Regions from separate parts of the Vogesella amnigena genome, predicted to be linked through region 1. Evidence: predicted binding sites of a transcription regulator. Region 1 holds the regulator's gene; the other holds the start of a gene.
The links. The regulator FNR, encoded in region 1, switches genes on or off when oxygen is low (the NO sensors DNR and NnrR bind a similar motif). The targets are predictions, from matches to a motif close to TTGATNNNNATCAA.
Positions count from the first base shown of each region.

Region 2: a site for FNR is predicted at 2,363-2,376, ahead of ACFOKJ_RS02825 (adenosylcobalamin-dependent ribonucleoside-diphosphate reductase). Genes of this name have one in related genera too.

Region 1 is NZ_JBHRYH010000018.1:38,611-41,891, forward strand. Features, by position in the region: gene hemN (oxygen-independent coproporphyrinogen III oxidase) at 1-951, opposite strand, end outside; gene fnr (fumarate/nitrate reduction transcriptional regulator Fnr) at 1,062-1,808, shown strand; gene ACFOKJ_RS08710 (NAD(P)H-dependent oxidoreductase) at 2,146-2,601, opposite strand; gene ACFOKJ_RS08715 (DUF1853 family protein) at 2,609-3,281, opposite strand, start outside.
Region 2 is NZ_JBHRYH010000005.1:211,913-215,193, reverse strand. Features, by position in the region: gene ACFOKJ_RS02830 (DUF748 domain-containing protein) at 1-2,037, shown strand, start outside; gene ACFOKJ_RS02825 (adenosylcobalamin-dependent ribonucleoside-diphosphate reductase) at 2,441-3,281, shown strand, end outside.

The DNA of each region.
Region 1 (3,281 bases):
CAGGCGGCCCTGCTGCAGGGCACGCGTCAGCTCGTCGTCCGGCTTGGCAAAGTGATCCATGCCGATGAACACATAGCCGGCGTCGGTGAGCTGCTGTACCGAATTCTGCAGGATGTCCAGCTTGTGCGCGGCCGTGGGCAGATCAGCCTCGTTGATGCGGCGCTGCGGCATGAACACGCTGGGCAGGTGCGCGTAGTTGTACAGCGCGATGCGGTCCGGGTTCATTGCCAGCACCTTGTCCACAGTGCGGCGCACCGAGTCGGCATTCTGCAGCGGCAGGCCGTAGATCAGGTCCACGCTCACCGACTTGAAACCGGCCTCACGCGCGGCGTTGATCACGGTAAGGGTTTCTTCCTCGCTCTGGATGCGGTTCACCGCCTGCTGCACGGCCGGGTCGAAATCCTGGATGCCCACACTCATGCGGTTGAAACCCAGCCGGCCCAGGTGCAGCACGGTGTCGCGGCCAACCTTGCGCGGGTCGATCTCGATGGAAAACTCACCATCCGGCAGCAATTCGAAATGCTTGTTAATGGCCGCCATCACCCGGCTGAGTTGCTCGTCGGACAGGAAGGTGGGTGTGCCGCCGCCAAAATGCAGCTGGATCACCTTCTCGCGGTAGCCCAGGCGTGCCGCCACCAGGGCGATTTCCTTTTCCAGGTAATCCAGGTACTGGTCGGCGCGGCTCTTGTCTTTGGTGATGATCTTGTTGCAGCCGCAGTAGTAGCAGATGGTGTTACAGAACGGCACATGCACGTACAGCGACACCGGGCGATGGCTGGCGCCAATGGCGTGCTGCTGCAGCCAGTGCTCGTAATCCTTCACCCCGAAGCCGCCGTGAAAGCGATCTGCCGTCGGGTAAGAAGTGTAGCGCGGGCCGGAACCTTCAAGTTTTTCGATAAGTTCTCGATCGAAGACGCATTGCGTCGGCTGGAACGGGGCGGTGGGTGTCATATCGTCTTGCTTGGAAAACTGGTGGTGGGCTGGTAAATTTGCGCTAATTGACACTTGGCGCGCTTTGACGCGTGTCAAGCAAGCCTCTAGCCTTGCGAAACCCGGAAACCATGACCGAGCTCACTACCTCCCTGCACACGCTGAAAGTGTCGTGCTCCAACTGCAGTCTGCGTGAACTCTGCCTGCCGGTTGGCCTCAACCGCGACGAGATGGCACAGCTGGATGCGGTGATCCGCCAGAGCCGCCGTCTGAAGCGTGGCGAGTACCTGTTCCACTCCGGCGAAGGCTTCCGTTCACTGTATGCAGTGCGTACCGGTTTCTTCAAGACCTGCGTCTCCAGCCAGGACGGCCGCGAGCAGGTAACCGGCTTCCACATGTCCGGCGAGCTGATGGGCCTGGACGGCATTTCCGCCAGCCAGCACGGCTGCGACGCCATCGCGCTGGAAGACAGCGAGGTATGCGAGCTGCCGTTCAACCGCATGGAAACCCTGGGCCGCGACATCCCCAGCCTGCAGCACCACTTCTTCCGCCTGATGAGCCGCGAGATCGTGCGCGACCAGTCGGTAATGCTGCTGCTGGGCAATATGAAGGCCGAGGAGAGGCTGGCCGCCTTCCTGCTCAACCTGTCGCAGCGTCTGTCGGCACGCGGCTTTGCCGCCTTCGACTTCATCCTGCGCATGAGCCGCGAGGAAATCGGCAGCTTCCTGGGCCTGAAACTGGAAACCGTCAGCCGCACGCTGTCCAAGTTCCAGCAACAGGGCTGGCTGAAAGTGGATCACAAGCACATTCAGGTACTGCAGCCGGAAGAGCTGAAGGCACTGGTAGCCGGCTGCGCCCAGGCCAACAGCCTGCGCTGAGCACCAGCCGCCCTTAGCGTTCGAACGCCCTGCCCCGTGCGGGGCGTTGTTGTTTGTGGGGGGATGCAGGGTGGAAAACACGTAGCCCGGATAAGCCACAGGCGCATCCGGGAACATTGGCACCTGCTCCCCGGATGCGCTGCGCTTATCCGGGCTACCAACTTGCCGTTCGAACGCCCTGCCCCGTGCGGGGCGTTGTTGTTTGTGGGGCAAGCGTGTGATGTGTAGGGCGGATGCCCCGCAGGGGCGATCCGCCAACACAAGGTTGGCCGCAAATGACGGTGGAACGCCCCGCAAGCGCCTCATAGTGGCGGAACGCCCCGTTGGGGCTTCCGCCCTACAGCACCCCTATCGACAGCGCCGCCGCCAGCGTGGCGCCCAGCTCGGCCGCCTCCTCCAGCGACTGCGGCGTCACCTCCCCCTTCACCAGCAGCGGTGGCAAGGCCTCGCGCAGCGGGTAGCCGCTGGCGATGCGGCGAATCGCGGTGAGTGCGCCCTGGCCGTCGTTGCCGGCGCTGATGATCGCCGCGTACGGCAGCCCCTCCACCTTTCCCTGCGCCGGGTAGAAGGTGCGGTCGAGAAAATCCTTCAGCGCACCGGCCATGTAGCCGAAGTTTTCCGGCGTGGCCAGCACCAGCGCCTGGCTGGCCAGCAGGTCGTCGATGCCGGCCTGCAGCGCCGGCAGCACGCGAACCACCACGTTCTCCTCGCCACCTGCCGCCGCTGCAGCAGCAGTGACCAGTGCGTGGGTATGGCCGCTCTGGCTGGCGTAGACGAACAGCAGGGTCTTCATGCCGCGCTCACGATGCGGCCAACGTGCGCTGCAGCTCGGCCAGCATGCCGGGCAGCGGCCAGTCGTCGCGCACCACGAAACCACGCGCAATCTCGTGCCAGTCGCCCCCCTCCCCTGGCGCCAACTCGGCCACCAGTCGCGCACCATCAGCCTCGGCCAGCTGGGCCTGCAGTTGCGGCAGGATCAGCACCGCATCGGCGGCGGCGCGCGCCGGCGCCAGCCAGCACAAGCGTGGCAGCAGCAGCCAGCGGCTGTCGGCGCCATGCTGCGGCCAAGGCTCGGACAAGCGCCGCCACCAGCCACGGCAGGCATCGGCATTACACGGGAATTGCGGCTGCGGCGCATGCGGATAGAACAGCCAGCCGGTGAGGCGGCTGTAGGCCGGACAGCCGGCAAAACCGTCCGGCAGCTGTGCCGCCGGGTGGCAACTCAGCGCCAGCTGGCTGGCAAGCTTGCGGTATTTCAACGGCCAGGCATCGCGCAGGCTGGGGCCGACCAGCTCGCCGCTGGCGTCGTCCAGCTGCAGGTAGAACTTGCTGGCAGCCTCCAGGTGCAGCGGCTGGCCATCGACACGCAGCAGAAAGTCGAATTCGCCGACGCTGCGGCCGTGCTCGGCCAGCGGCAGGTTGGCCGCCACGCAGTCGATGTGCGGCGCGTGCATGAACCAGAACGCCAGCAGC
Region 2 (3,281 bases), on a different contig from region 1:
ACGCTGGCACTGTCGCAGCTGGCGCTGGCCAGTGGCGAACAGCCGGCGTTTGCCCGCCTGGCCGGCCTGCAGCTGGCCAGCAGCGAGCTGGATCTGGCGGCACGTCGTATCACGCCGGGCGACATCAGCCTGCAGGGGCTGCAGCTCGCCGCCAACCGCGACAAGGCGGGCCGGCTGGACGTGGTCGAGGCACTGCGCCAGAGCGGGAACGCTACAGCCAGCCCGGCGGCAAATACTGCCCAGCCGGCCGGTAACCCTGGCTGGCAACTGCGCTATCCGGCCATCACCCTGGCTGGCGGCGATGTGCGCTGGCAGGATGCCACCACCGCCACGCCGGTGGCGCTGCAGCTGAGCGAGCTGGCCGCCAAGGCCAGTGGCGATGTGCAGCAGGGGTGGGCGCTGCAGCTGGGCGGCAATATCGGCCAGGGCAAGCTGCAGCTGGACGCTACGCTTGCGGCCAACTTGCAGGACATCCAGGGCCAGCTGCAGGCCAGCAGCCTGCCGCTGCAGGGCGTGGCGCCGTATGCGCTGGACAGCACCGTGCTGCGTTTCGGCTCCGGGCTGGTGTCCGGCGATATCGGTTTTCGCCTGGCCGCTGGCCGCTGGCAGGCGGACGGCAAGGCACAGCTGGACAAGCTGGCGCTGTTCGAGCCGGGTCGGCGCGAGCCGCTGCTGGGCTGGCAGCAGCTGGCCATCAGCGGCATCAAGGCGCAGCCGGAGCGGGTGGCGATTGCCGACGTGCGGCTGGTGGCGCCGCAGCTGCGCTTTATCCTGGACGAAAAACGGGTGCCCAATTTTGCCCATCTGATGAAGCCTGCGCCGGCTGCTGCCAAACCGGTGGCCGCCAAACCGGCTGCCGCCAGCGCGGTGCCGGTGGTGGATGTGCGGGCCATCCGCGTGCGCAATGCGCGCATGGATTTCGCCGATCTGGGCCTGCAGCCCAGTTTCGGCACCCGCATCCATTCGCTGTCCGGTACCGTGCTGGGGCTGTCCAGCAAGCCGGGCCGGCGTGGCACGGTAACGCTGGATGGCCGTGTCGACCAGTTCGGCGACGTGCGCATCCGTGGCGCGCTGTCGCCGTTCGAGGTAACGCGCGACCTGGACATGACGCTGAACTTCCGCAACATCCCGCTGGGCAGCCTCAACCCCTACTCGATGACCTTTGCCGGCTGGCAGATCACCGATGGCCGGCTCACCACCGAGCTGCGCTACCTGCTGAAGGATCGCCAGCTCAACGGCGACAACCGGGTGGTGATCGACCACATCCAGCTGGGCAACGAGGTGGCGGATTATGACGGCACCCGCCTGCCGCTACGCCTTGCCGTGGCGCTGCTGGAAGACAGCGATGGCCGTATTGACCTGTCGCTGCCGGTGGCCGGCAGCCTGGATCAGCCGGACTTCTCCTACGGCCACCTGGTGTGGCAGGCGATCCGCAACATTCTGGTGAAAGTGGTGACCGCGCCGTTCCGCGCGCTGTTCGGTGGCGAAGGTTTCGACGAGATCTATGCCGATGCCGGTGACGACCGCATACCGCCGCCGGAGCGCGAGAAGCTGGGCAAGCTGGCCGATTTGATGCTGAAGCGGCCCAAGCTGGCGCTGGCCATCGGCGGCGGTTACGACGCCGAGCAGGACAGCCGTGAGCTGGCGCGCTATCGCGTGGACAGCGACATCCTCAAGCGCGCCGCCTACCAGCTGCAGGCCGACGAGCCGCTGCCACTGCCGGACATGGGCGACCCGGCGATCCGCAAGGCGGTGGGCGATGTCTACGCCGCGCAGATCGGCCGCTTTGCCTGGCTCAAGCGCGTGGCCAGCGAGAAGGACACCGCCGAGCGCGCACAGGCCATGCGTCAGGAGCTGTTGGCCGCACAGAAAGTGGATCAGGCGGCACTGGCGGCACTGGCCAAGGCGCGCGGCGAAGCGGCCCGCAAGCTGCTGCTGCAAGCCCGGCCGGAGCTGGAGTCGCGCATCAGCGTGCTGGAGCCGGACAAGGTGAAGGCCGACAAGGACGGGGTACCGCTGCTGCTGAAACTGAAGTAATGCCATACCCGTAGCCCGGATAAGCCGAAGGCGCATCCGGGGGCGATGAATGCGTGGTATCTCCGGATAAGCCACCAACGCATCCGGTAGCGATGCGGCTGTGGCATCCCCGGATGCGCTGCGCTTATCCGGGCTACGGTGGTGGTGTTGCAAGGCCGCTGCAGCGGGTTGGCCGCAAGCTGTCCAGTTGTTCACGTGGCTGTCAGACGCCGCCCGTAGCCCGGATAAGCCGAAGGCGCATCCGGGAAGTGGCGAGACGGCGGCATCCCCGGATGCGCTAGCGCTGTTGCAAGGCTGCCGCACCGGACTGTCCGGCGGTACAGCTTTGATGGCTATCAATGTTATTGCCCGCTATATCTAGTTATATTTCTATTTTTCTGACACCACATATAGCGGAGGTGGCATGAACCGGGACAATAGCGCCGTGTTTGCGGAACAGGATATTTCACGCGAAGTATTGCTGGAAAAATACGCCAAAAACGGCGAACAGTCGGTAAGCGAAGTGCGCCAGCGCGTGGCGCAAGCACTGGCGGCGCTGGAACAAGACCCGCAACGTTTCGCCCCGCTGTTCTACGAGGCGCTGGACGGTGGCTTCATTCCCGGTGGTCGCATCAACTCCGCTGCCGGTACCGACCTCAAGGCCACGCTGATCAACTGCTTCGTGCAGCCGGTGGGCGATGCGGTGTCCGAGTCCGAGAACGGCAAGGTCGGTATTTACGAAGCATTGCTGCAGTCGGCCGAGACCATGCGCCGCGGTGGCGGCGTGGGCTACAACTTCAGCCGCATCCGCCCCAAGGGCGCGCGGGTGAAGGGCACCAACAGCCGCGCTTCCGGCCCGGTATCGTATATGCGTGTGTTCGATCGCAGTTGCGAGACAGTGGAATCCGCCGGCGCGCGCCGCGGTGCGCAGATGGGCGTACTCGACGTTAGCCACCCGGACATCGAAGCCTTCATCCACGCCAAGGACCAGGGCGACCTGGCCAACTTCAATATCTCGGTAGGCGTGTCCGACGCCTTCATGCAGGCGGTGGATGCCGACGGCGACTGGGAGCTTACCCACGCCGTGGCGCCGGCGTCCGACGCCTTCCCCGGCAGCTACCAGCGCGCCGACGGGCTGTGGGTGTACCGCAAGGTGCGCGCCCGCGAGCTATGGCAGCAGATCATGCACTCCACCTATGACCACGCCGAGCCAGGCGTGCTGTTCATGAGCAAGATCAACGCCGACAACAACCTGTCCTACTGCG